DNA from 3 places in the Streptomyces sp. RK9 genome. Region 3 is predicted to be linked to each of the others. Evidence: riboswitches for the same ligand, from Rfam matches in the RefSeq annotation. Region 3 holds a riboswitch; each other region holds the start of a gene.
What was found. Region 3 has a riboswitch for cobalamin ahead of metE (5-methyltetrahydropteroyltriglutamate--homocysteine S-methyltransferase). Riboswitches for the same ligand answer to the same signal wherever they lie in the genome.
Positions count from the first base shown of each region.

Region 1: another riboswitch for cobalamin. It lies ahead of AB6L24_RS31560 (ribonucleoside-diphosphate reductase subunit alpha); the one in region 3 lies ahead of metE (5-methyltetrahydropteroyltriglutamate--homocysteine S-methyltransferase).
Region 2: another riboswitch for cobalamin. It lies ahead of AB6L24_RS08545 (ABC transporter substrate-binding protein); the one in region 3 lies ahead of metE (5-methyltetrahydropteroyltriglutamate--homocysteine S-methyltransferase).

Region 1 covers NZ_CP173704.1:2,535,617-2,544,952, reverse strand. Annotated here, with positions in the region: gene mctP (monocarboxylate uptake permease MctP) at 1-1,117, shown strand, start outside; gene AB6L24_RS31565 (hypothetical protein) at 1,226-1,906, shown strand; cobalamin riboswitch at 2,012-2,171, shown strand; gene AB6L24_RS31560 (ribonucleoside-diphosphate reductase subunit alpha) at 2,302-4,758, shown strand; gene AB6L24_RS31555 (ribonucleotide-diphosphate reductase subunit beta) at 4,758-5,798, shown strand; gene AB6L24_RS31550 (hypothetical protein) at 5,711-5,989, opposite strand; gene AB6L24_RS31545 (GlxA family transcriptional regulator) at 6,083-7,054, shown strand; gene AB6L24_RS31540 (cytochrome P450) at 7,086-8,465, opposite strand; gene AB6L24_RS31535 (multidrug MFS transporter) at 8,462-9,336, opposite strand, start outside.
Region 2 covers NZ_CP173703.1:2,160,139-2,169,474, forward strand. Annotated here, with positions in the region: gene AB6L24_RS08535 (helix-turn-helix domain-containing protein) at 1-727, shown strand, start outside; gene AB6L24_RS08540 (VOC family protein) at 724-1,197, shown strand; cobalamin riboswitch at 1,211-1,398, shown strand; gene AB6L24_RS08545 (ABC transporter substrate-binding protein) at 1,456-2,499, shown strand; gene AB6L24_RS08550 (FecCD family ABC transporter permease) at 2,496-3,539, shown strand; gene AB6L24_RS08555 (ABC transporter ATP-binding protein) at 3,608-4,420, shown strand; gene AB6L24_RS08560 (MmcQ/YjbR family DNA-binding protein) at 4,500-4,949, shown strand; gene AB6L24_RS08565 (DUF6355 family natural product biosynthesis protein) at 5,142-5,432, shown strand; gene AB6L24_RS08570 (hypothetical protein) at 5,654-6,253, shown strand; gene AB6L24_RS08575 (hypothetical protein) at 6,272-6,439, opposite strand; gene AB6L24_RS08580 (arsenic resistance protein) at 6,530-7,477, opposite strand; gene chrA (chromate efflux transporter) at 7,612-8,793, opposite strand; gene glnA (type I glutamate--ammonia ligase) at 8,944-9,336, opposite strand, start outside.
Region 3 covers NZ_CP173703.1:4,627,807-4,637,142, forward strand. Annotated here, with positions in the region: gene AB6L24_RS19020 (dienelactone hydrolase family protein) at 1-570, opposite strand, end outside; gene AB6L24_RS19025 (GlxA family transcriptional regulator) at 715-1,761, shown strand; gene cpt (chloramphenicol phosphotransferase CPT) at 1,751-2,287, opposite strand; gene AB6L24_RS19035 (NUDIX hydrolase) at 2,340-2,810, opposite strand; gene metE (5-methyltetrahydropteroyltriglutamate--homocysteine S-methyltransferase) at 2,932-5,250, opposite strand; cobalamin riboswitch at 5,411-5,629, opposite strand; gene aceA (isocitrate lyase) at 5,740-7,026, opposite strand; gene AB6L24_RS19050 (short-chain fatty acyl-CoA regulator family protein) at 7,406-8,824, shown strand; gene AB6L24_RS19055 (short-chain fatty acyl-CoA regulator family protein) at 8,829-9,336, opposite strand, start outside.

The DNA.
Region 1 (9,336 bases), on a different replicon from region 3:
CATCAAGGACCTGCCGCTGCTCATCGCCTTCGGCGTGCTCGCCGCGTACACCTACTCGTCCGGGCTGCGGGCGCCCGCGCTGATCGCGTTCGTGAAGGACACCCTGATCTACATCGTGATCGTGGTGGCCATCATCTACATCCCGATCAAGCTCGGCGGCTTCGACGACATCTTCAGCGCGGCCAATGAGAAGTTCTCCGCGACGAACGAGGCCACCGGCAAACCCGTCGGCTCCCTGGTCCCGGGCGACGCGGGCACCTGGACCTACGCGACCCTGGCCCTCGGCTCCGCGCTCGCCCTCTTCATGTACCCGCACTCGATCACGGCGACGCTGTCCTCGCGCAGCCGCGACGTGATCCGGCGCAACACCACCATCCTGCCGCTGTACTCGCTGATGCTCGGCCTGCTCGCGCTGCTCGGGTTCATGGCGATCGCGGCCGGAGTGAAGGTCGAGAACGGGCAGTTGGCGATCCCGCAGCTGTTCGAGGACATGTTCCCGGACTGGTTCACGGGCGTCGCCTTCGCGGCCATCGGCATCGGCGCGCTCGTCCCGGCCGCCATCATGTCCATCGCGGCCGCGAATCTCTTCACCCGCAACATCTACAAGGACTTCATCAGGCCCGACGCGACACCCGCCCAGGAGACGAAGGTCTCCAAGCTGGTCTCGCTCCTGGTGAAGGTGGGCGCGCTCGCCTTCGTCCTCACCATGGACAAGACGGTCGCCATCAACTTCCAGCTCCTCGGCGGCATCTGGATCCTGCAGACCATGCCCGCCCTGGTCGGCGGCCTGTTCACGCGCTGGTTCCACCGGTGGGCGCTGCTCGCGGGATGGGCGGTCGGCATGATCTACGGGACGGTCGCCGCGTACGGGGTCGCCTCGCCGACGCAGAAGCACTTCGGCGGCTCGTCCAAGGAGATCCCGGGCATCGGTGAGATCGGCTACATCGGCCTGACCGCGTTCGTCCTGAACGTCGTCGTGACCGTCGTCCTCACCTTCGTCCTGCGGGCCGCGGGCGCCCCCGACGGCGTCGACGAGACGTCCCCGGAGGACTACACCGCGGACGCCGGCGACAAGGGCGTGGCGGTCGAACTGCCGAAGGTGGGTGCCGGGCACTGACGCCCGGGGCCCCGGCCCCGCCTGGAGGCCGCCGCGTCCCCGCCCGGGGCGCGGCGGCCTTCGCCGTGCCGCCTCCGGCCCCGAACCGGCGTACGAAAGAATGGGCCCATGCCGCGCACTCACCTCCTGCTCCCCGCCGCCCTGCTGCTGCTCGCGCCCCTCGCCCTCACCGGGTGCGGCACCGAGACCGCCGGGTCCGAGAACAGGGCCTCCGAGGACGCGGGCTCCGGCGCCGGATCGACGCCCTCCCGGGCCGACCTGGAGGACCGCGCCCGCGCCGCCCAGACCCGGACGGCGCACGTGTACGTGACCGAGGCCGACGGGTTCACGCTGGCGGAGCAGTCCGTGGGCGTCCTCGGGGACGACGGCTTCCAGGCGGTGTACGTGGCGAGGAAGGGCGGCGCGCAGATCAAGGTCGGCGTGGAGCGGGGCACCGTCGACGACACGTCCTGCCGAGGCCTCCACCCGCCCGCGAAGCGCTGCGAGAAGGACGGCAAGGGCTGGTACCGCACGCCGGGCCCCGGCGCGCCCGACAGCACCGACGCGTCCGGCTCCTGGCACGCGTACGCCCGCTCCGAGCACGGCCTGCGCATCCAGCTCTCCGCCGACCCCGCCCTCGTGGACCGCGACACGCTGCGCGCCGCCGCCGAGGAGGCGCACCGCGCGGACGCGGCCGAGCTGGACGCCGTACTGCCGAAGAAGACCTCCCCCGCGACGCCGGTGGAGCGCGGCGACATCCCCCGCGACGGCGACGGCGCGCCCCAGGACCCGCCGGGCGCGGGTGGCTGAACGCCCCCTCGGAATGCCACGCCCCGCCCCCGAGTTGAGGTTCAGGGCGCCCCGTCGCGCGACAGCGCCACTACCCTCCGACACAACATCTAGGGGTGGCACCGAAAGCCAGCACAAGATGTATGCTCGTCCTCGCTGTCGCCGCAGGGGAATCCGGTGCAAGTCCGGAACTGTCCCGCAACGGTGTACTGGTACGCATTTGTGCGCTCGCGCCCGCAACATGCGCCGGTGAGTCCGACGACCTGCCGACAGCGCACCTGGACCGTCCGGTCCCGGTGCCAGAGACGTCCGGGCCTCGCGGAATGGGTTGGTGGACGCGGAGTCGCCCCTGCGCGGGCGCGTCCGTGCCGTCCTGCCCCCTCGAAGGCCCAGAGCCGAGCGAGGGAGAGCACCACGTGACCATCGCGCCCGCCGAACCCGCGTCAGCGCAGGCCGCCGAGCAGGCCGAGGCCCAGCAGGCCGCGCAGACCACCGACGGACCGGGGACCGCCCTGCTGCGCGTCCTGACCGACCTCACCGCCGACCTCCCCGACGCCGACCCCGGCCGGGTCGCCGCCGCCGCGCTGCGCGGCCGTTCGGCGAAGGCCGACGAGGTGGAGCTGCGGGAGCTCGCGATCGAGGCGGCCGCCGGCCTCATCTCCGAGGACCCCGCGTACTCGCAGCTCGCGGCCCGGCTCCTGACCATCGGCATCCGCGAGGAAGCCGCCTCGCAGGGCGTCACGTCGTTCTCCAAGTCCGTCGCCGTCGGCCACCGCGAGGGCCTGATCGCGGACCGCACCGCCGAGTTCGCCACGCTGCACGCGGAGCACCTCGACGGCCTCGTGGACGCCGCGCTCGCCGACGGCGCCGACCGCCGCTTCGGCTACTTCGGCCTGCGCACCCTGCACAGCCGCTACTTGCTCCGGCACCCGATCACCCGCAAGGTCGTCGAGACCCCGCAGCACTTCATGCTGCGCGTGGCCGCCGGTCTCGCCGAGGACGCCTCCGAGCGGGCCCTGGACGAGGTCGCCGCGCTCTACCGCCTGATGAGCCGTCTGGACTACCTGCCGTCCTCGCCGACGCTCTTCAACTCCGGCACCCGGCACCCGCAGATGTCGTCCTGCTACCTCCTGGACTCGCCGCTCGACGAGCTGGACTCGATCTACGACCGCTACCACCAGGTCGCGCGGCTCTCCAAGCACGCCGGCGGCATCGGGCTCTCGTACTCCCGTATCCGCTCGCGCGGCTCCCTGATCCGCGGCACCAACGGGCACTCCAACGGCATCGTGCCGTTCCTGAAGACGCTCGACGCCTCCGTCGCCGCCGTGAACCAGGGCGGCCGCCGCAAGGGCGCCGCCGCGGTCTATCTGGAGACCTGGCACTCCGACATCGAGGAGTTCCTGGAGCTGCGGGACAACACCGGCGAGGACGCCCGGCGCACCCACAACCTGAACCTGGCGCACTGGATCCCCGACGAGTTCATGCGCCGCGTCGCCGCCGACCAGCCGTGGTCGCTGTTCTCCCCGGCCGACGTGCCCGAGCTCGTCGACCTGTGGGGCGAGCAGTTCGACGCCGCGTACAAGAAGGCGGAGGCGGCCGGTCTCGCGCAGAAGACCATCCCCGCCCGTGAGCTGTACGGCCGGATGATGCGCACCCTCGCGCAGACCGGCAACGGCTGGATGACCTTCAAGGACACCGCCAACCGCACGGCCAACCAGACCGCCGAGCCCGGCCACACCGTCCACTCCTCCAACCTCTGCACGGAGATCCTGGAGGTCACGGACGACGGCGAGACGGCCGTGTGCAACCTGGGTTCGGTGAACCTGGGCGCGTTCGTCGACACGGCGAGCGGCGACATCGACTGGGAGCGGCTCGACGCCACCGTGCGCACGGCCGTCACCTTCCTCGACCGCGTCGTGGACATCAACTTCTACCCGACCGAGCAGGCCGGGCGCTCCAACGCCAAGTGGCGGCCCGTGGGCCTCGGCGCGATGGGCCTCCAGGACGTCTTCTTCCAGCTGAAGCTGCCGTTCGACTCGCCCGAGGCGCGCGCCCTTTCCACCCGCATCGCCGAGCGCATCATGCTCGCTTCGTACGAGGCGTCCGCCGACCTCGCCGAGCGCCCCCAAGCACCTTCGACAGGCTCCGGTGCAGGGGGGACCCCCATCGGCCCCTTCCCCGCCTGGGAGAAGACCCGCACCGCGCGCGGCGTCCTGCACCCCGACCACTACGACGTCGAGCTGACCTGGCCCGACCGCTGGGCGGCCCTGCGGGAACGTATCGGCAGGACGGGCATGCGCAACTCGCTGCTCCTCGCCATCGCGCCGACCGCCACCATCGCGTCCATCGCGGGCGTGTACGAGTGCATCGAGCCGCAGGTCTCCAACCTCTTCAAGCGCGAGACCCTGTCCGGCGAGTTCCTCCAGGTCAACTCCTACCTGGTGCAGGAGCTGAAGCGGCTCGGCGTGTGGGACGCGCAGACCCGCGAGGCGCTGCGCGAGTCCAACGGCTCGGTGCAGGGCTTCACCTGGGTCCCCCAGGACGTCCGCGACCTGTACCGCACGGCCTGGGAGATCCCGCAGCGCGGCCTCATCGACATGGCCGCCGACCGCACGCCGTTCCTGGACCAGGCGCAGTCCCTGAACCTGTTCCTGGAGACGCCGACCATCGGCAAGCTCTCCTCGATGTACGCCTACGCCTGGCAGCGCGGCCTGAAGACCACGTACTACCTGCGCTCGCGCCCGGCGACGCGCATCGCCCGCGCGGCGTCCGGCCAGGCCGCCGCCGCTGCCCCCGTCCCCCAGCAGGTGACCGACCCCGAGGCGATCGCCTGCTCCCTGGAAAACCCCGAGTCCTGCGAGGCCTGCCAGTAATGTCCCAGTCCGACCTGCACACCACCACGACATCTGGTGAGAAGAACCTGCTCGACCCCGGCTTCGAGCTGACGCTCCGCCCCATGCGCTACCCGGACTTCTACGAGCGCTACCGCGACGCGATCAAGAACACCTGGACCGTCGAGGAGGTCGACCTCCACTCGGACGTGGCCGACCTGGCCAAGCTCACGCCCGAGGAGCAGCACCTGATCGGCCGTCTGGTCGCGTTCTTCGCGACCGGCGACTCGATCGTGGCGAACAACCTCGTGCTCACGCTGTACAAGCACATCAACTCCCCCGAGGCGCGGCTCTACCTGAGCCGGCAGCTGTTCGAGGAGGCCGTGCACGTCCAGTTCTATCTGACGCTGCTCGACACCTACCTGCCGGACCCGGACGACCGCGCCGCCGCCTTCGCGGCCGTGGAGAACATCCCGTCCATCCGGGAGAAGGCCGAGTTCTGCTTCAAGTGGATGGACTCGGTGGAGAAGCTGGACCGCCTGGAGTCCCAGGCCGACCGGCGCAGGTTCGTGCTGAACCTGATCTGCTTCGCGGCGTGCATCGAGGGCCTGTTCTTCTACGGTGCCTTCGCGTACGTCTACTGGCTGCGCAGCCGGGGTCTGCTGCACGGCCTCGCGACCGGCACCAACTGGGTGTTCCGCGACGAGACGATGCACATGAGCTTCGCCTTCGAGGTCGTGGACACCGTCCGCAAGGAGGAGCCGGAGCTGTTCGACGACCGGCTGCAGCAGCAGGTCACGGACATGCTGAAGGAGGCGGTCGACGCCGAGCTGCAGTTCGCGCGCGACCTGTGCGGTGACGGCCTGCCCGGCATGAACACCGAGTCGATGCGCGAGTACCTGCAGTGCGTCGCCGACCAGCGCCTCCAGCGCCTCGGCTTCGCGCCGGTCTACGGCTCCGAGAACCCGTTCTCGTTCATGGAGCTGCAGGGCGTTCAGGAGCTGACCAACTTCTTCGAGCGGCGCCCCTCGGCGTACCAGGTCGCCGTGGAGGGCTCGGTCTCCTTCGACGACGAGTTCTGAGCGAGGTCCTGAGCCGGGACCCGGACCGGGTCCTGAGCCGGGCTCCGGCTTGAGAGCTGCTGCCCTCGCTCGGCCTCGCGCAGCTGGCGGTCGATCCGCCGGTCGTGCGCGTGGCCGATGAGCGAGGGCAGCGCCATGAGCAGGAAGACTCCGAGGACGGCCAGCGTGTTGAGTGCGTCGTGTGCGTTCATGACATCCACTCTCGCGCCGGCCGTCCTTCGCCGTCAGTGGCAGGACTGTCGTACGACCTCGATTTCCTGCCAGCCCTGCGGCACACTGGCAGGATGCTGACCAACGTGGCCGCCGTCGTGCTCGACGGCGTGCACCCCTTCGAGCTCGGCGTCGTGTGCGAGGTGTTCGGCCTCGACCGCAGCGACGAGGGGCTTCCCGTGTACGACTTCGCGGTCGCCTCCGCCGAGGGCCCCGTGCTCTCCACCCACGCCGGGTACTCGATCACCGCCGCGCACGGCCTCGACCGCCTGGAGGAGGCCGACCTCATCACCGTCCCGGCCGGCGACTCCTACGTCACCCGGGAGTTCCCGCCCGACCTGCTCGACGCCCTGCGCCGCGCCGCCGACCGCGGCACCCGGGTGCTCAGCGTGTGCACGGGCGTCTTCGTGCTCGCCGCCGCCGGGCTGCTCGACGGGCGGCGGTGCGCCGTGCACTGGCGGCACGCCGATGAGCTGAAGCGGCGCCATCCGCGCGCGATCGTCGAACCGGACGTGCTCTATGTGGACGCGGACCCCGTCATCACCTCCGCGGGCACCGCCGCGGGCATCGACGCCTGTCTGCACCTGGTCCGCAAGGAGAACGGCACGGAGGTCGCCAACGCCATCGCGCGCCGGATGATCGTCCCGCCGCACCGCGACGGCGGCCAGGCCCAGTACATCGAGCGGCCGCTGCCCCGCACCCGCTGCGACACCGTCGGCGAGGTGCTCGCGTGGATGGAGCGCCATCTCGACCGGGAGCTGACCGTCGACCAGCTCGCCGCCCGCGCCCATATGTCGCCGCGCACGTTCGCGCGCCGCTTCCAGCAGGAGACGGGCACGACGCCCTACCGCTGGCTGCTGCGCCAACGCCTCCTTCACGCCCAGGAGTTGCTGGAGGCGACGGACGAGACGGTGGACGCGATCGCGGGCCGCGCCGGATTCGGGAACGCGGCCGCGCTGCGCCATCAGTTCGTCCGCGCGCTCGGCACCACACCCAACGCCTACCGTCGGACGTTCCGCGGGCCCGGGGCCGACTCGGCCGCCTGAGAGCGGGGGCGAGCCGGCCACGGGCCCCGGGTCAGCGCCGTTCGGCGCGCAGGACCAGCTTCTTCGGGTGCAGCGTGATGCCGACCTTGGTGGCCGTGTCGGTCGACTCGACCGGGCTGAGGCGCCACTTCGGCAGGACGGTGGCCAGGATGAGGGTCAGCTCCGCCAGGCTGAAGTGATCCCCGGGGCACTTACGGTTGCCGACGCTGAACGGCATCATCGCGAACTCCGGGACGCTCGCGGCGCGTTCCGGATTCCAGCGGTCCGGGTCGAACTCCAGATGCCGCTCGAACGAACGCGGATCGCGCTGCATCGCGTACACGCTGTAGACGATGTCCGCGTCGGCCGGAATGCGATAGCCGCCGAGGTCGGTCTCGGCCACCGAGCGGCGCGTGAAAATCCACGCGGCCGGACGTATACGCATCGCCTCCGTGACGACATTGCGGGTGTGCGGCAGCTCCTTGAGATCGGCGAAGGCCACCGGGCGTCCCGACGCCACGGAATTTACTTCTTCAACCAACCGCCTTTCCTGCTCGGGGTGTTCGGTGAGCAGATGGAACGTCCACGCCAGCGTGGACGCGACATTCTCCGCGCCCGCGACGACGAGGGAGACCACATGGTCGTGGATCTCCTGATCGGCGAGCGGCTCTCCGGTTTCGTCGTGCGCGCGGAGCAATTCGGCCAGAAGGTCCTGTTCCTGGCCGGTGCCGAGGGCGCGGCGTTCGGCGATGATCTCGTCGACGAGCGCGTGCAGATCCGCGAGCGCGCGCTCGAAGCGCCGGTTGGCGGGGGTCGGCACCCGGTAGAGCGGGCCGACGGAGAGCACCATGCGGCGGTAGAGACCTTCGAAGACGGTGTGCAGCGAGTCGCTGATGCGTTCCGCCTTCTCGCCGATCGAGTCGACCTCCAGGAGCGAGCGGGACACGATGCGCACGGCGGTGCGGAACATCTCCGCGCTCACGTCCACCGTGCTGCCGTGGTCCCAGCGGGCCGCCGTCGCCTGTGCCTCCTCGGCCATCACGCGCGCGTAGTCGGCGATGCGCTCGGGCCGGAACGCGGGCTGCATCATGCGCCGCTGGCGGCGGTGCACCTGGCCGTTGCTGGTGGCCACGCCCTTGCCGAGCAGGACCTCCAGGGTGTCCCAGAGGGGCCCGCCGACGATGTACTCCGGGCTCTTGAGCATCCGCCCGACCAGTTCGGGATCGTTCACCGCGTACGCGGTCTTCGGCCCCAGCCTGATCCGGACGAGATCCCCATGGTCACGCAGGGCGGCGAGGAAGCCGAGCGGGTCGCGCACCAGGTTCCAGGCGTGGCCGAGAACCGGTGCTCCGCCCTGCACCACCGGTGGGGTGCGCAGCTGTGCGGTGGTCGTGGTCGCGGGTATCGCGGAGGCCGTGGATTCGACGGTCATTCTTCACCACCAGAGGGATCGGTTTCTGCCAGGTCGGTGCTCGGGAATTCGGGAACTCCGGCGTCGGACACATACGGGGGAAGGGACCTGTCGTCCCAACTCTCCACGCGATACCTGCCGGATTCGTGATGGAACCAGTACACGGAACTGAACCAGTTCCGCATGTTGAAGACACACGATTGGAGCGCGGCGCCGATACGCCTTCCGTAGGCGCCGTCCGCCGCCATTTCGTCGGCCAGCAGAATGAGTTCCGGCTCCACCGCCAGGAAATCACTGACGCAGTCGCTCACGCGTCGGTGGACTTCCGCGACCGTCTCCTGGAGCGAGAGTCCCTCGTGCTGCATGAGGGATATCCCGAGGTTGTGCACCTCGTCGCCCGCCAATTCCTTGGGGAGCGAGCAGAGGTCGTTGTACCAGGCGGAGAAATCCTGGGTCGCGAGCGCCGCCGCGCGATATGCCGGGTGTTTGCGGACGGCGTCCGGCAATTCGCAGCGCGCGGTGGGTTCGAGCAGATCGATCCACACCCAGTGCGCGAAGGTGAGGCGGCGCAGTTCCACGTACGCCTCGACGGCCGGGACGGTCCCGGTGCGCCGGTTGCCGAACTCGTGGTCGTAGGCGTCGATCACCGGATGGAAGTGCCGGGCGAACCGCGCGTTCCAGCGTGGCCCGAGGTGCGAGTAGAGCCTCAGGACACAGTCCGCGAAGCCCGCGACCAGTGGGTCCGGATGGGTCAGTTGCTGCCGCGGGTGCTCCAGGGTCGCGTGCAGCCCCTGGCACAGCCGCCGCCACTGCGCCGTCCTGCCGTGCACCGCGTCGCGGTCGTGCCGGTCGTCCCAGCCGAAGAACCAGGAGCTCAAGTCCGCGATGGCGG
Region 2 (9,336 bases), 2.5 Mb from region 3:
CGGCCCCGTCACCACGGGCCGCACCCCGAGCCAGGCGACCGGACCCGACGCCGTCCGCACGGACATCGTCGTCGGCGGCCTCCACCAGAGCCCCGCCTACGTCGTCCAGCCCGAGCACGAAGCCGGCATCCAGCTCGCCGTGCACCCGCTCGCGGCCCGCGCGCTCCTCGGCCTGCCCGCCGCCGAGCTGGCCGGACAGCTCGTCACCGACGGCACCGACGTCCTCGGCCGGGTCGCCGCCGACGTCCGCGAACGCCTCTGCGAGCAGGACACCTGGAGCGACCGGTTCGCCTTCCTCAACGCCTACTTGGCCCGCCGCGCGGCCGACGCGGAGCACGCCGGGACGGTGCGGCCCGAGGTCGGCGAGGCCTGGGCCTGGCTCGCCCGGCACCGCGGCGCGGGCACCCTGCGCGGCCTGTCCGCGCACGTCGCCCTCAGCGAACGCCGCCTGTCGGCGCTGTTCCGCGCCGAGACCGGCGTCACCCCGAAGCAGGCCGCCCGCCTCATCCGCTTCCAGCACGCGAAGGCCGCCGTCGTCCGCGTGGTCGCCGCGGGCGCGCGCCCCGACCTCGCCCGGATCGCCGCCGACCGCGGGTACTACGACCACTCCCACCTCGTCCGGGACTTCCAGCAGTACACGGGCCTGAGCCCCAGCGCCTGGACGGCCGAGGAGTGCCGGAATATCCAAGCCGGGGGGCACGGGGGCGGCGAAGACTGGGACGCATGAACAGCAACGAGAACCCGCAGAACGCGCAGAGCACGCAAACCGGCCAGACCGGTCAAGCCACCGCGAACCGTCGCCCGGCCGACGTCTGGGCCACCTTCCAGGCCCAGGACGCCCCCGCCCTCATCGACTTCCTCGTCGGCACCGTCGGCTTCCTGCGCACCGCCGTGTACGAGGACGGCGGCCGCGTCGCCCACGCCCAGCTCGACTGGCCCGAGGGCGGCGGCGTCATGCTCGGCAGCCATGACCCGAAGTCCGCCGAGTGGTGCCTGCAGCCGGGCACGTTCGGCGCGTACGTCGTCACCGACCACGTCGACGACCTCTACCTCCGCCTCACCACCGCGGGCGTGAAGGTGATCCGCGAGATCGAGGACCAGCCGTACGGCAGCCGGGAGTTCGCGATCGCCGACCCCGAGGGCAACAAGTGGTCCTTCGGCACCTACCGCGGTGAGCCCCGCCCCGACCAGGGCTGATGTCGTACCGGAGTGATAGCTTGCGGACGCCAGTCGTACCCGCACCTGGGTCGGGGAATCCGGTGGGAATCCGGAACTGACGCGCAGCGGTGAGGGGGACGGGCGGGGCCAGCGGCCACTGGGAGTCCACGGACCCCCGGGAAGGCGGCCCCGCCCGGACGAACCCGAGTCCGAAGACCTGCTGGCACCGCCGTCCGCACGGGCGGCGGAGTTCGCAGACCAGGCTCCGCGCATGAGCCCTGAGACTCGGGAAGACGTGTGCCTTCGACCACGCGGCGCGCTCGCCGCACACCCCTCACCGCCCTGCTGGGTGCGGGCCTCCTCCTGCTGACCGCGTGCGGCGGCGCACCGACGAAGACGTCGGACAAGGCGCGCCCCGGCTACCCCGTCACCCTCACCACGTGCGGCGAGAAGACCAAGGTGCAGGCTCCGCCGAAGCGGGCCGTCTCCCTCGACCAGGGCTCCACCGAGATCCTGCTCTCCCTCGGCCTGGCCGACCGCATGGTGGGCACCGGCACCTGGACGGACCCCGTCCTGAAGGGCCTGGAGAAGGAGAACGCCAAGGTCCCGCGGCTCGCCGACCGCTACCCGTCGCTGGAGAAGGTCCTCGACGAGGAACCCGACTTCGTCAGCGCCTCGTTCCTCTACACCGTCGGCAAGGGCGGCGTCGCCGACCGCGCCAAGTTCACCGAACTCGGCGTCCCCGTCTACGTCTCGCCGACCGACTGCGCCGGCAAGGACAACGCCGGTGACGACGACGGCACCCGCACCAAGACCCTCACCATGGACACCGTGTACGGCGAGATCCGCGACCTCGCCCGCGTCTTCGACGTGCAGAAGCGCGGCGAGAAGCTGATCGCGGACCTCAAGTCCCGGGCCGCGAGGGCCGCCGGGTCCGTCGACGCCTCCGACACCACCCTCATGTACTGGTTCGCCAACTCCGAGGCCCCCTACATCGCGGGCTGCTGCGGCGCCCCCGGCGTCATCACCCGCGAACTCGGCGTGCAGAACGCCTTCGCCGACACCCGCGAGGAGTGGCCCCAGATCAACTGGGAGACCATCGCCGACCGCGACCCCGACGTCCTCGTCATCGGCGACCTCACCCGCAGGTCCCAGTCCGCCGAGTCCGCCCGCCAGAAGATCAAGTTCCTGGAGTCCAACCCGGCCACGAAGAACCTCACGGCCGTGAAGAAGAAGCGCTACGTCCTGCTCAGCGGCCAGGCCCTGAACCCGAGCATCCGCACCGTCGACGGCATCGAACAAGTCGCGGCGGCGCTGCGCGAGTTCGGCCTGGCGAAGTGAGGGGCGCCGCGGGCGGCCGGCTGCGCGTCGCGCTGCGCGGCGGACTCCTCGCCCTGGCCGGACTCGCGGTCCTGTTCCTCTCCGTCGCCGTGGCCGTCACCATCGGCCCCGCCGACATCTCCGTGCCCGACGTGTGGTCGGCCGTGGCGGCCCACCTCGGCTGGGGCGAGGCGGAGCTGACGCCGATCCGCGACGGCATCGTGTGGAACCTGCGGATGCCGCGCACGGTCCTCGCGGCGGTGTGCGGCGCGGGCCTCGCCGTGTGCGGGGCGGTGCTCCAGTCGCTCCTGCGCAACCCGCTCGCCGACCCGTTCGTGCTCGGTGTCTCCTCCGGGGCGTCCACGGGCGCCGTCGCCGTCGTGGTCCTCGGCGTCGGCGGGGGAGCGCTCACGGTGTCGGCGGGCGCGTTCATCGGCGCCGTCGTGTCGTTCGCGCTCGTCCTGCTGCTCAGCCACACCCTCGGCGACACCACGGACCGGGTGGTCCTCTCCGGGGTCGCCGCGATGCAGCTCTTCTCCGCGCTCACCTCCTTCGTCGTCCTCACCGCCGCCGACGCGGAGACCACCCGCGGCGTGCTGTTCTGGCTGCTCGGCTCGCTGAGCGGCGCGGCCTGGACGGACGTCTGGACGTGCGGCGCGGTGCTCGTCGTCGCGCTCACCGTGTGCCTGCTGCACGCCCGCACGCTGGACGCGTTCGCCTTCGGCCAGGACGCGGCGGCCACCCTCGGCGTCCACGTGGGCCGGGTGCGCGTGCTCCTCCTGTGCACCACGGCGCTCCTGACGGCGGCCCTGGTCAGCAGCGCCGGGGCGATCGGGTTCGTGGGCCTGGCGCTGCCGCACGCGGCCCGGGCGGTGGTGGGCGCGGGCCATCCGCGGCTGCTCCCGGTGACGGCGCTCGCGGGCGCGGTGTTCCTGATCTGGGTGGACACCCTCGCCCGCACGGTCCTCGACCCGCAGGAGGTCCCGGTGGGGGTGGTCACGTCACTGATCGGCGTACCGGCGTTCGTGGCGGTGCTGTACCGGACGCGGAGGAGCCGATGACGTACGAGAAGCCCGTGACGCGCGAGGATCCGACGGCGCACGAGAAGTCGACGGCGTACGAGAAGCCGATGACGTACGAGAATCCGGCACCCGCCGGACTCGCGGCGGCCCGGGTCGCGCACGAGGCCGGAGGCCGCCTCATCGTCGACGGCATCACCCTCGCCCCCCGGCCGGGCACCACCCTCGGCCTCATCGGCCCGAACGGCTCCGGCAAGTCCACGCTGCTGCGCCTCCTCGCGGGTGTCCTCGCGCCCGCGGCGGGGGTGGTCACGCTGGACGGCACGCCGCTGCCCCGGCTCGGCCGCAGACAGACGGCGCGCAGGCTCGCGGTGGTCGACCAGCACGCGACCACGCAGGTGGAGCTGACCGTGCGGGAGGTGGTGGCCCTCGGCCGCATCCCGCACCGCAGGCCGTGGTCGGGCACCACCCCCGCCGACGAGCGGGCCGTCCGGGACGCCCTGGACCGCACCTCCCTCACCGACCGGGCCGACCAGTCCTGGCACACCCTCTCCGGTGGCGAACGCCAACGCGCCCACATCGCCCGCGCCCTGGCCCAGGCCCCGCGCGAACTGCTCCTCGACGAGCCGACCAACCACCTGGACATCCAGCACCAGTTGGACCTCCTGAACCTGATCGCCTCGCTCCCCGTGACGACGGTGATCGCCCTGCACGACCTCAACCTGGCCGCCATGTTCTGCGACGAGATCCTGGTCCTGAGGGAGGGCAGGGCGTACGCGCACGGCACGCCCGCCGAGGTCGTCACGGAGGAGCTGATCGCGGAGGTGTACGGGGTGCGGGCGCGCGTGACGCCACCGGCGGACGCGCTGGACCACGTGTCGGTCCGCTTCCTGCGCACGCCACCGCGGCAGCCGGGTCCTTAGACTCGCCGGAAACCCGCGGCGAACTCACCGGAGAACCCGTCGCGAACCCACCGGAGACCCGCAGCCAGGGGGAGGGCCCATGACGAGCCAGAGGATCCCGGACGACGACGAGGTCCCCCTCGACGTCCTCACCCACCTGCGCGCCGTGTGCCTGAACCTCCCCGAGGCGCACGAGGAACCGGCCTGGATCGGCACCCGCTGGCGCATCCGCACCGCGACCTTCGCGCACGTCTACCTGACCGACTGGACCCGCTCGCACTCCCCGTCGGCGCGGGCCGTCGCGACCGAAGGGCTCACGACGACCCTCACGTTCCGCTCGGGCGGCGAGGAGTTCGAGGCGCTGACCAACGCGGGCGCCCCGTTCTTCCGCCAATCCTGGGGCCGCAACGTCGTGGGCATGCGCCTGGACGAGGACACCGACTGGGCCGAGGTGGCGGAACTCCTCACCGAGAGCTACCGCGTTCAGGCTCCGAAGCGGCTCGCGGCGCGGGTCGGCGGCCCACCCCCGGTGCCGGGTCCGACGGGGTAGAGGTGACGGGTCCCGCGGGGGTCAAACGGAGGAGATCCATCCGATCGGCGGAGGGGGGGAACGTTCTTCCAGGTGAACGGGGCGCCATTCGATCAACCGGGGCGCCGCGGGGCTGCGATCCTCGGGCCGAAAGCCGCCCCGGACCGCGCACGGTTCCGGGCCGAACCGACCCCCCTCACCAAGGAGTTCCCCGTGTCTGTCCGTCGCCTGGTGACCAGCGCCCTCGCCGCCACCGCTCTCGCGTTCACGTCCCTGGGCGCGGTGACCGTCACCGCGACCCCCGCGGCCGCCGACCCGTGCGGCTTCTACGAGACCTCCTCCGACGCCTTCTACAACCACTGCACGTCGGACGGCTCCCGTGTCGTCATCCACGTCAGGGTCTCCATGGCGCCCGACTACGAGCGCTGCGTCGGCCCCGGCAAGACGTGGCTCGGCTCGGCGAGCAAGATCCAGGGGGCGCACTACGTCAACCGCACCTGCTGACGGCCGGACTTCGGTGAGAAGGTGACGCTGCCGGCGGGCAGCGCCACCAGCGGCCCGGGCGCGCGCACCAGCGCGCACCCGGGCCGCCGCCGTTTCCCTCCGGGGCGGCTTCTACTGGTCTGTACCAATAAGTTACAGTCTGTGCCTGCGTGACCCACCCGAGTCGCTGTACCCGAGTCGACGTACCCGAGCCGCTCCAGGCACTGCCGGAAAGCCAGTTGATGATCTCTCGCATACGTACGACAGCGCGCACCGCCGCCCTGGGCGCGACCGTCGTCCTCCTGGCCGCGGCCTGCGGCGGCCCGGCCGAGCGGTCCGGTGGCTCGTCCGACCGGTCCGCCGAGCCGTCCGCGTCCAGCTCGCCGCCCGCCGACGAGGGGCAGCTCGTCGAGTGGGGAAAGGGTGACGCGGAGGACGCGTTGCGGCGGGCCGACCGGGCTCTCGGCTACGACGACACGCCTGCCGAACTGGTCGACAGCGACGTCACGTCCTTCTCCGACGGGCTCAGGAAGACGTTCCCGACGCCGGGCGAGCGGCCCTACCGCCTCGACATCACCTGCGTGGCCCCGAACACCGACGAGATCACGCTCACGCTCGGCCGCGGCGACGACGAGCAGGAGTGGGTCGTCTCCTGCGGCGACCGGCAGGCGGACCAGTTCAACATCCCGGCGGGCGCCGCCCCGTTCACGGCCCGCGTCGCCCCCGACAAGCGGCGGTCCGAGGCGCTCGCCGAGATCGTCTGGCGCCTCAACACCATCGCCACGGACGAGGTGTTCGACTGCGAGGACGACATCGTCGGCTGCGACGAGGATGCTTCCTAGCCGACGTCGGGGCCCGTCCTAGAGGCTGTCCAGGAAGTTGCCGACGGCCTCCACGACGCGGTTCTTGCGGCGGTGCGCCTCGCTGCAGTAGAGCCGCCTGCGCCACCTGCGCGGCTGCGGCACCGGCTTGTTGCACCACGTGCACGGCAAGGTCCGTGTCGTTGCTGTTCTTGCTCCCCCGTACATGCCCGCACTTTAACCGGTGGGTTCGGTGGCGCCGTCCTGGGATGAGGGGACGAGGGGACGACGGGACGACCGACAAGCCCGCCGGGATCCTCAGCGCGCCCCCTCGGGCAGCAGCCGGGGGACGGCCCGGACGTAGACGACCATGCCGACGACCTCGACGAGGGTCTGCGTGACCACGATCACGGCGGCGATGGCGTAGGGCTCGGGCAGCGCCAGGGCCAGGGGCAGCACGACCAGGGAGTTGCGGGTGGCGCCGGTGAAGACGAGCGCGCGGGAGCCCGGGGTGTCGAGGCGGAAGAGGCGGGCGACGGCCTTGCCCGCGAAGGCCATCACGAGCAGGAACAGGACGTAGCAGGGGACCACGGCCGCCACGTCGGTGAGGTTCCCGCCGAGCTTGGGGACCTGGGAGGCGACGACGGTCAGGAGCGTCGCGGCCATGAGCGGGACCATCGTGGCGGTCGCGGCGTCGGACACCCGCTGCCCGGCCGGCCGCCGCCCGGCCCACGCCTGCAGGGCCCAGGCCAGGGCGAGCGGCACGACGATCAGGACGAGGAACGCCTGGAGGAACGGGCCCGCCTCGACGACGTCGCCCAGCTCCGGCCCCATGAACACGTACAGGAAGAGCGGCAGCAGGAGCATCTGGCCGATGAGCAGCAGCGGCGTCGCGGCCAGCAGGCGGCGGCTCGCGCCGCCCGCGAGCCCGGAGAAGACGATCACGTAGTCGACGCACGGACACAGCAGGACGAGCAGCACGCCGACGCGCACGGCCTGGTCGGCGGGCAGGAAGGCGAACATCGCGGCGACCACGAGCGGTACGACGGCGAAGTTCACCACCAGGGCGGCGGCCAGGAACCGGGCGTCCTTGAGGGAGCGCAGCAGTTCACGGGCCGGGACCTGGAGGAAGGTCACGAACAGCAGGGCCGCGAGGACCGGGTTGATGGCGTGTTCCAGGCCGGGCCCGGCGTCCGGCACGGCCAGACCGAGCGCGGCGCCCACGGCCATCGCGCTCAGGTAGACGGCCACCTGGTGGTCTTCCATCCGGTCCACCGGGCCCCGCGCGTCCTGCGGCATCCGTGCGTACGTCCCTCTCGGTCGCTCTTGTCCGCCCCGGGTCCGCCGGTCGGCCGGAGGGTCCCATCCTCGCAGGCCGCGGGGGCCCGGGCCCGGTGGCCTCAGCCCGCCGGCCACCCGCCCAGAGCCGCCGCCACGCCCAGAGCACCCGCCATCAGCAGCGCGGCGACCACGCCGCGCCGGGCCACCAGGAGCCAGACGGCGGCTCCTGCCAGCACCCCGTACTGCCACAGGTGCTGGAGGGCGAGCGCGAGGGGGATCGCCGAGCCCATGATCGCGCCGATGACCGCGGGCCCCGCGCCGGTGAAGAACGCCTGCACACCGGCGTGGGCCCGGATCCGGTCGAACCGGGGACCGCCGACGACGACGAACAGGAACGACGGGGCGAAGGCCACGGCGGCGGCGAGGAGCCCGCCCGGGATCCCGGCCGCCGCGTAGCCGACGACGGCGACGGTCTGCACGACGGGGCCGGGGGTGACCTGCCCGAGCGCGACGGCGTTGAGGAACTGGCCGTCGGTCATCCACTGGTGGGTGTGGACGGCGTCGGCCTGCATCATCGGAATGATGACGAAGCCGCCGCCGTAGGACAGCGCACCGACCTTGAACGCCACCCACGCGAGGGCGGCCGTCCCACCGGCCGGGAGCGCGACCGCGAGAGGCAGCGGCCAGGCGGCACGCCGCCCCGAAGCGCCACGGGTGCGCACCCCGACCTCCAGCAGACCGGCCGCGACCAGCACCAGCACCATCCACGGGCCCACCACCGCGGCCGCCGCGCCGCCCGCGAGCACGTAGCAGGCCCAGCGGACCCGGGCCGCCCGCCGGTCACCGGCCCGCTGCCGACTCGCCGGAATCAGCGCGGTGGCCGCCTGCACAGCGACGGCGGCGACGGCCGCACCCGCCCCGGCGGCGGCGCCCCGCACCCACAGCGGCGGACTCCCGGCGAGGAACAGGGCCGCCAGGGCGAGGATCAGGACGAGCCCCGGCACGATGAAGGCCAGGCCCCCGACCACCGCCCCGGCCGTCCCGCGCAGCCGCCAGGCCGACAGGATGGCCAACTGCGTGGACGCGGGCCCCGGCAGCAGATTGGTCGCCGCGACCCCGTCCTCGAACTCGGCCGCCGACACCCAGCCCCGCCGCTCCACACACAGCTTCCGGAGCAGGGCGATGTGGGTGGGCGGCCCCCCGAACCCGACACACCCGATACGCCCCCACTCCCGGAGGATCGTCCCAAGCCCCACCCGCCGCCCGTCGCCCCCACCGCTCACACCACTGGCGCCGCTCACCACACCTCTTCCCGCCCCGGGCCCTCCGGGCGGCGCGACCCTACCTCCCGGGCGTGAACGGAAGGCCCCCCGGGCACGGCCGAAGGCCGCCACCGGATCGGCGACGGCCTTCGGGAGCTGTGCGCTCACACGGGGAGCGAACGGCACGGCTTAGATGTCGAAGTACAGCTCGAACTCGTGCGGGTGCGGCCGCAGCTGGATCGGGGCGATCTCGTTCGTGCGCTTGTAGTCGATCCACGTCTCGATGAGGTCGGACGTGAAGACGCCGCCCGCCTGGAGGTACTCGTTGTCCGCCTCGAGGGCGTCGAGGACCGCGGGGAGGGAGGTCGGGACCTGGGGGACGCCCGCGTGCTCCTCGGGGGCGAGCTCGTAGAGGTCCTTGTCGATCGGCTCGGCGGGCTCGATCTTGTTCTTGACGCCGTCGAGGCCCGCGAGGAGCAGGGCGGAGAAGGCGAGGTAGGGGTTCGAGGACGGGTCCGGCGCGCGGAACTCCACGCGCTTGGCCTTCGGGTTGGAGCCCGTGATCGGGATGCGCATCGCGGC
Region 3 (9,336 bases):
GTACGCGAGGACCTTCAGACCGTCGCGCTCGACGCGTTCGGCCACGGCTGCGGCGTCCTCGGAGCCGATCTCCAGGCCGCCGGGGTCGTCGAGCGGCAGCGACGGATGGTTCACCACCGGTGCGACGACCGCCGGTTCCAGGGCCATGGTGAGGGCGAAGTTACCGGTGAAGCACAGGCCCACGGCGCCGACTCCGGGCCCGCCGCGCTCGGCGTGCGCGATGCGGGCGAGACCGCGCAGCCACGAGACGACGGGGCTGGTCCCGCCACCGGCGAACGCCCGGAACTCGGCGCTGACACAGGCACGGCGCACGACGGCCTCGCCCGCGTCGACGAGCGGGTAGGCGCCGTCGGTGCCGAACAGGGACGGCATGTAGACGGAGAAGCCCGCGTCGCGCGTCCAGCGGGCGAACCGCGCGAGGTCGGGGCTGATGCCCGGCATCTCCGGCATCAGGACGACGGCCGGTCCCGACCCGCACACGTACACGGTCCTGCTGATGTCATCGACGCTGACGGTCCTGCGGGAGAAGTCCCCCAGGAGGTCGTCGCGCTGCCCTCGCACGGTTGTCATGAGGCACAGGATGGCGAGATGCTGCCCGTGGCGAGAAGCGGCGAGATCGCCATGCTTCACGGTGATCTCGCCAAGGGGCGTGGCCGGCCCGCGCCCAGGTCGGCCGAAGGGCCGAAGTACCGAAACGTGGGAGGCAGTCGCCGCATGGTTCCGCTGCGTGTGAGTGTGCTGGCCTACCCCGGCTGCTTCGGGTCGGAGGTCTTCGGCGTCCTCGACCTCCTCACCATGGCCGGGCATGTGGCCGCCGCGCGCGGAGCGGGGGAGCCGTCGTACGAGACGTCCGTCGTCTCGCCCCGCCGAAGGGTGACTGTGTCCGGCGGCACGGGCATCGGCGTCTCGGCGATGCGCCCCGCGGACGTGCTGATCGTCCCGGGCTTCGAGATCTCACCGGCGCTCGACCTCGACACCGCCCTCGCGGACCTGAAGCCCGAAGTCGCGGCTGTCCGCGCGCAGGCCGCCGCAGGGACCGCGGTCGTGTCGATCTGCGTAGGCGCCTTCCTCCTCGCCGAGGCCGGGCTGCTCGCGGGGCGTGCGGCGACGACCTCATGGCTGTACGCGGACCGGTTCGCGCGGCGCTACGCCGATGTGGACGTCCGCTCCGAGCAGTTGGTGGTGACCGACCGCGGCGTGACGACCACCGCGGCCTTCAGCGCGATGTACGACTTCGCGCTCCGCTTCGTCCGCGAGCACGACGGCCCCCGCGTGGCCCGCAGCACGGCGCGCATCGCCCTGCTCGACGACGCCCGTGCCACGCAGTCCGCGTACGTGGACGTGGGGCTCCTGCCCGCCGTGGGCCGAAGCTTCTCGCTCGGCGTGAAGCGGTGGCTCGACCAGAACCTCGGGGAGCGCTACGACCTGGCCGCCCTCGCCAAGGAGTTCGGCGTCAGCACCAGGACCCTGCTCCGGCGCTTCGGCGACGAGGCCGGCGAGACCCCGCTGTCCTATCTGCACAGCGCGCGGGTCCGCCGGGCCCGACACCTCCTGGAGACGACCGACCGCACCGTCGCGAGCGTCGCCGCCGACGTCGGGTACCGCGACCCCGGCGCCTTCGCCCAGGTCTTCGCCCGCCACACGGGCCGGCAGCCGAGCACGTACCGTGCGGCCTTCCGCCGCCACGAAACGCCGGAGCCCCCGGCGCCCACCGGAACACGGCACGCGCCCACCCGAAGCGAACCCGCGCCTAGGGCTTGACCCGCGCCGCGATGGCCCGCGCGCACGCCATCGACTCGGCGTGCCCGGTGTCCACCTCCACGTCGTACACCATGCCCCGGTGGACCGCGTCGGCCTGCGACGCTGCCATCCCGACGACGCGGTCCCCACGCGCGACCTCACGGTCCGCGGCGATCGCGCCGTCGCACCGCACGCCGACCCAGAGCACGGGCAGCTCGCCCAGCGCCTCCTGCCACCGCCGCTGCGACTCGGCACCGCTGAGGAACACCTCGTCGACGATGATCCGCGCCCCCGCACCGGCCATCGCGGCGAGCCCCGCGATCCAGGCCCCCTCCAGAGCCCGGAACTCCGGCCCGAGGACGACTTCACCGTCCGGGCCGAACTCGATCCCCGCGTCCGACGCCCGCATCGCCGCGGGCAGCGCGTCGACGAACGTGTCGACCCCGAAGGCCAGCCACGGCTCCGGCAGGACGGCCTGCAGACACCGCACGATCCCGGACTTCCCCGAGCTGGAACCACCATTGAGAACGATCACCTGGGTTTTCACGGCGCCACAGTAGGCACACGTCGACACCGCACCAAACGAATTCCACCGGCGGTCAGTGCTGGACGAGGCCCCCCACCGCGACCGGCGCCACATGCCCGGTCGGCGGCTCCGTCCGTGCCAGCGCGAGACCGACGTCGACCAGCGACGACCGCCGGAGGCGGGCGACCTCGGGGATCGGGGTCCAGCGTGACTCGGCGATCTCGCCGTCCGGCTCGGGGCGGAGGTGGCCGCCGGTGACGCGGCAGCGGTAGAAGACGCCGACGTTCTGGTGGTCGGGCAGGCCGGGCGCGCGGTCCGAGGCGGGGATCACCCGTGAGTCCACACCCAGGAGGCGTTCGACCACCGCGTCGCAGCCCGTCTCCTCGGCGACTTCCCGGATCACCGCGTCGAACGGGTCCTCCGCGTGCTCGACCCTGCCGCCCGGGAGCGTCCAGTTGGACACCCCGCTCGGCGACACGTGCCGGGCGAGAAGCACCCGGCCGTCCTCGACGCACACGGCGTACGCCGCGAGCCGGAAACTCATCCGATTCCTCCTGCTGGACGCCGATACGACGTCCGTACTCTGCCTGAGATCGGCCCTCGGCGGCGCGAGGGGGCGGGGCCGGACATCTGTGGGTGCTCCGGCCCCGCCGCCCGGATGGAGGTCAGGACTTGGGCAGTTCACCCCGGACCGTGCGCGCCGCCGCGACCAGGTTCTCCAGTGAGGCACGGGTCTCGGGCCAGCCGCGGGTCTTCAGGCCGCAGTCCGGGTTGACCCACAGGCGCTCGGCGGGGATGGCCTCAAGTCCCTTGCGGAGCAGGGCCGCGGCCTCGTCCGTGCCCGGCACGCGCGGGGAGTGGATGTCGTAGACACCGGGGCCCGCCTCGCGCGGGTAGCCGTGCTCGGCCAGTTCCCTGGCCACCTGCATGTGCGAGCGGGCCGCCTCCAGGCTGATGACGTCCGCGTCGAGGTCGTCGATGGCCTGGACGATGTCGCCGAACTCGGCGTAGCACATGTGGGTGTGGATCTGGGTGTCGGGCCGCACCCCGCTGGTGGTGAGGCGGAAGGACTCGGTGGCCCAGTCCAGATAGGCCGGGCGGTCGGCGGACCGCAGCGGCAGCGTCTCGCGCAGCGCGGGCTCGTCGACCTGGATGACCGAAGTGCCCGCCGCCTCCAGGTCGTTCACCTCGTCGCGCAGGGCGAGGGCGACCTGGCGGGCGGTGTCGCCGAGCGGCTGGTCGTCGCGGACGAAGGACCAGGCGAGCATGGTCACGGGCCCGGTGAGCATGCCCTTGACCGGGCGCTCCGTCAGGGAGTTGGCGTACGACGTCCAGCGCACCGTCATCGGCTCGGGCCGGGAGATGTCGCCGGCCAGGACCGGCGGGCGGACATAGCGGGTGCCGTACGACTGGACCCAGCCGTGCTGTGTGGCCAGGTAGCCGGTGAGCTGCTCGGCGAAGTACTGCACCATGTCGTTGCGTTCGGGCTCGCCGTGCACCAGGACGTCGATGCCGGTCTTCTCCTGGAAGGAGATGACCTCGCGGATCTCGTTCTCGATGCGCTGCTCGTACCCGGCGGTGTCGATGCGCCCCGCGCGCAGGTCGGCGCGGGCCGCGCGCAACTCCGTGGTCTGCGGGAACGAGCCGATGGTGGTCGTGGGAAGCAGCGGCAGGCCGAGGTGGGCGCGCTGGGCGGTCGCCCGCGCGGTGTACGGCTGCGAGCGACGGCCGTCGGCGTCGGTGACGGCCGCGGCCCTGGCCCGGACGGCCGGGTCGTGGGTGATCGCAGAACCGGCGCGCGAGGCCAGGTCGGCCCGGTTGGCGGCGAGTTCGGCGGCGATGGTGTCCGTACCCTGCGCGAGGCCCTTGGCCAGGGTGACGATCTCGCCGGTCTTCTGCTGGGCGAACGCGAGCCAGCGCAGGATCTGCGGGTCGATGTCGCGCTCGGCGGCGGCGTCGATCGGGACGTGCAGGAGGGAGCAGGAGGCGGCGACGTCGACCCGGTCGGCGAGGCCCAGGAGCGTCCCCAGGGTGGCCAGGGACTTCTCCAGGTCGTTGATCCAGATGTTGCGGCCGTTGACGACACCGGCGACGAGGCGCTTGCCGGGCAGGCCGCCCACTGAGGCGAGCGCGTCGAGGTTGGCGGCGGCCGCGTCCGTGAAGTCGAGGGCGAGCCCGTCGATCGGGGCCTTCGCCAGGACCGGCAGGGCGTCGCCGAGCCGGTCGAAGTAGGAGGCGACGAGCAGCTTCGGCCGGTCGGTGAGGGCGCCGAGGTCGCGGTAGGCGCGCTCGGCGGCGTTGAGGTCGGCCGGGGTGCGGTCCTGGACGAGGGCGGGCTCGTCGAGCTGCACCCATGCGGCGCCGGCCGCGCGCAGGTCGGCGATGACCTCCGCGTACACCGGAAGGAGCCGGTCCAGGAGGGTCAGCGGCTCGAAGTCCGCGGCGACGCCCGGGGCGGGCTTGGCGAGCAGCAGATACGTGACGGGGCCGACCAGGACCGGACGGGCGGCGAGGCCGAGCGCGAGGGCCTCCTTCAGCTCGGCGACCTGCTTGGTGGAGTCGGCGCTGAAGACGGTGTCGGGGCCGAGCTCCGGCACGAGGTAGTGGTAGTTGGTGTCGAACCACTTGGTCATCTCGAGCGGCGCCACGTCCTGGGTGCCGCGGGCCATGGCGAAGTAGCCGTCGAGGGCGTCGGCGTCGACGGCGGAGCGGTGCCGCTGAGGAACGGCGCCGACCATGACACTCGTGTCCAGGACGTGGTCGTAGTACGAGAAGTCGCCGGTCGGCACCTCGTGGACACCGGCCGCCGCGAGGCGCTGCCAGGTGGAGCGGCGCAGCTCCGTCGCGGTCTCCTTCAGGGCTTGTGCGGTGACGCGGCCCTTCCAGTACCCCTCGATCGCCTTCTTGAGTTCACGGCCTGCGCCCTGACGGGGGTAGCCGTACACGGTGGCCCGTGCTGCCGCGGCTGCGGACTTCGCTGTCACGGAAATCTCCTTCGCGAGATGACTCCTGAGAATCCCGGGACGGGACACGGACGCGAAGGGATGACGAACAGGACGGACCGCACACACGCCACTGGCACGGTGCTCCGCCTGTATGCACGCCGACCCGCCCACGAGGTCACCGGGATATCCGCACGCGATCGGTCACGTACGGGCAACGGGCAGGTCTTCGGACTCGCGGGCACGTCCGCCGAGGCGGACACCTACTGACCGTCGCTTCCCGGATCCGCGGCCGGATCCAGTGCTCATGACGGTGGTCGTTCCCACTCACCGCTGCGGGGCAGTCCCGGATTCCCACCGGGTTCCCTCTTACGACGCGCCTGCCTGGCGGACAGGGCGAACCAGCTGCACGCGTCAGATTAGAGGGTGGACGCGCTCCTGGGCAGCGGTGTTCACATTCCGGAACGTGAGATGAGACACGGGTCGGGGTCGTTTGGGCGCACGCCCGCACGGCCCCGACCTCGGCACGTCCTAGTGGAACTGCTCTTCTTCGGTGGAGCCGGAGAGCGCGGTGGTGGAGGAGGCCGGGTTGACCGCGGTGGACACCAGGTCGAAGTAGCCGGTGCCGACCTCGCGCTGGTGCTTGACGGCGGTGAAGCCGTGCTCCTGCGCGGCGAACTCCTTCTCCTGCAGGTCGACGTACGCGGTCATGCCGTGGTCGGCGTAGCCGCGGGCGAGGTCGAACATGCCGTGGTTGAGGGAGTGGAAACCGGCCAGGGTGATGAACTGGAACTTGTAGCCCATGGCGCCCAGTTCGCGCTGGAACTTGGCGATCTGGTCGTCGTCGAGCGCGGCCTTCCAGTTGAAGGAGGGCGAGCAGTTGTAGGCCAGCATCTGGTCGGGGTGCTCGGCGTGGAGGGCCTCCGCGAACTCGCGGGCCTGGGCGAGGTCGGGGGTGCCGGTCTCGACCCAGATGAGGTCGGCGTACGGGGCGTAGGCGAGGCCGCGCGCGATGACGGGGGCCATGCCGTTCCGGACCCGGTAGAAGCCCTCGGCGGTGCGCTCGCCGGTCACGAACTCGGCGTCGCGCTCGTCGACGTCGCTGGTGAGGAGGTTGGCGGCGAGCGCGTCGGTGCGGGCCACGATCAGGGTCGGCACATCGGCGATGTCGGCGGCGAGGCGGGCCGCGTTGAGGGTGCGGACGTGCTGGGCGGTGGGGACGAGGACCTTGCCGCCGAGGTGGCCGCACTTCTTCTCGGAGGCGAGCTGGTCCTCGTAGTGGATGCCGGCCGCGCCCGCCGCGATCATCGCCTTGGTCAGCTCGAAGGCGTTCAGGGGGCCGCCGAACCCGGCCTCGGCGTCGGCCACGATCGGGGCCAGCCAGTCCACGGCGGAGTCGCCCTCGCTGGTGGCGATCTGGTCGGCGCGCAGCAGCGCGTTGTTGATGCGGCGGACCACCTGCGGCACGGAGTTGGCCGGGTAGAGCGACTGGTCGGGGTAGGTGTGCCCGGCCTGGTTGGCGTCGGCGGCCACCTGCCAGCCGGACAGGTAGATCGCCTGCAGCCCCGCCTTGACCTGCTGCACCGCCTGGCCGCCGGTCAGCGCGCCGAGGGCGTGCACGTAGTCCAGCTCGTGCAGTTGGCGCCACAGCCGTTCGGCGCCGCGCCGGGCCAGGGTGTGCTCCTCGCGGACGCTGCCGGACAGCCGCACGACGTCCGCGGCGCTGTACGTGCGCTCGATCCCCTGCCACCGCGGGTCGGTCGCCCACCGCCGCGCGAGCTCCTCGGCCGTCGCCGTCGTCGTCCCTGCCTGTGCCATGACCGTCTCCCGGAGATTCGTGAACTGTGCGAACATCTGGCACTGAGTGCCTGAACAATCTGGGGTGCGGCCCACCGGATCCGTGCGTGGACAGGTGAGCAATGCTGCCGAGTCGGGCGGAAGGGCCGGGATCTCCGACGTCAGGGCTTGAGTTCGCGCCCCGGTTCCGCTCCGCCCGACGGAGTCCGGCGGGCCGCGGTTCGACTGTGGCATCGGCACTCAGTGCCAGCAAGCGAGGAGGCGTGCCAACTTCTGCGAATCTTCCGCAGCGGTTCTGCCAACTCTGTTAATGCTGGCGGGGCGAGTCTGCGTGACTACGATCGCGGGCGTGCCCGACAGGAAGGGAGCCTCGGATGAGTGAGTCGGACGGGAGCCACGAGTGAGCAAGACGTACGCGGGAGCGCGGCTGCGACGCCTGCGCGAGGAACGCCGCATGAGCCAGGCCGACCTGGCCAGGACCCTCGCCATCTCGCCGAGCTATCTGAACCAGATGGAGCACGACTCCCGCCCGCTCACGGTGCCCGTACTGCTGCGCCTGACCGAGGCGTTCGGCGTCGACCCGGGCTTCTTCTCCGAGCGCGACACCAGCAGGCTGGTGGCCGACCTGCGGGACGCCCTCACCGGAGAGGTCTCCACCGGCCAGGTGTCCGCGACCGACCTCTCCGACCTCGCCTCCCGCATGCCCGCCGTGGCCACGCTCCTGGTCGACCTCGGCCGCCGCAACCAGCGCCTCACCGAGCAGCTTGCCGAAGCCGCGGAGGGGCGGGGTCCCGGCCCGGTGGCGCAGCCGCGCTCCGCCCACGAGGAGATCCGCGAGTTCTTCTACCGGCGCCAGAACTACCTCCACGACATCGACCTGGCCGCCGAGCAGTTCGCGGCGGAGATAGGCATCCGCCCCGGCGAGGTCGTCCGCGTCCTCTCCAAGCGCCTCGCCGACCACCACGGCGTGCGCCTCGCCGCGGACTCCGACGAGCTCCTGCACCACTACGACCCCGCGGCCCGCGTCCTGCACCTCTCCGGCCGCCTCCGCCCCGGCCAGCAGGCGTTCCGCATGGCCACCCAGCTCGCGCTCCTGGAACACACCGACCAGGTCTCCGCCCTCGCCTCGGAGGACTTCGCGCCGGACTCCGCGGCCTGGCCGCTGGCCCGCATCGGCATCGCCAACTACTTCGCCGCCGCCCTGATCCTGCCCTACCGTCGCTTCCACGCCGCGGCCGAGGAGTTCCGCTACGACATCGAGCGGCTCTGCGACCACTTCGGCCTCGGCTACGAGACGATCTGCCACCGCCTCAGCACCCTCCAGCGGCCCCGGCTGCGCGGCGTCCCGTTCTCCTTCGTCCGGGTCGACCGCGCGGGCAACATGTCCAAGCGCCAGTCCGCCACCGCCTTCCACTTCTCCCGCGCGGGCGGCACCTGCCCGCTGTGGAACGTGTACGAGGCGTTCGCCGCGCCCGGCCGCATCCACGTCCAGGTCGCGGCCATGCCCGACGGTCAGCGCTACCTGTGGACCGCCCGCGCGCTCACCCGGCACCGCGGCGGCTGGGGCGAGCCCGGCAAGACCTTCGCCATCGGCCTCGGCTGCGAGATCCGCCACGCCTCCCGGGTCGTCTACTCCGACGGCCTCGACCTCGACAACACCTCGGCCGCCGTCCCCATCGGCATGGGCTGCCGCCTCTGCGAACGCACCGACTGCCCCCAACGGGCCGTGCCCCCGCTGGACCGCAGCCTCGCGATCGACGAGAACAGCAGCACCTTCGTGCCCTACCCGGTGGTGGGGGAGCGGCAGGGCAGGGCCTGACGGGTCAGGCGTCGCCCGACGTCACGACCGGATAGGGCACATACGTCCGGCGGTCCGGATCGACCGCGAGGCGCCCGCCGGCCGGGGGCCGGGCCCGCTGGGCGCAGTCGCGGCGCTCGCACAGGCGGCAGCCCAGGCCGATCGGGGTCGCCGCGCGCGGGTCGTCCAGGGCGACGCCCTCCGCGTAGACCAGGCGGTGCGCGTGGCGCAGCTCGCAGCCGAGGGCGACGGCGAACTCGGCGCGCGGCGCGTGGTGTCCGGCGCCGCCCCGGGTGACCGTGCGCGCCACCCAGAAGTAGCGCTTGCCGTCGGGCATCTCGGCGGCCTGGGTGAGGATCCGGCCGGGCGCCGAGAACGCCTCGTACACCGTCCACAGCGGGCAGGTGCCGCCGAGCCGGGAGAAGTGGAAGTCGGTGGCGGACTGGCGCTTGGAGACGTTGCCCGCGCGGTCCACGCGCAGGAACGAGAAGGGCACCCCGCGCCGCCCGGAGCGCTGGAGGGCGCTGAGGCGG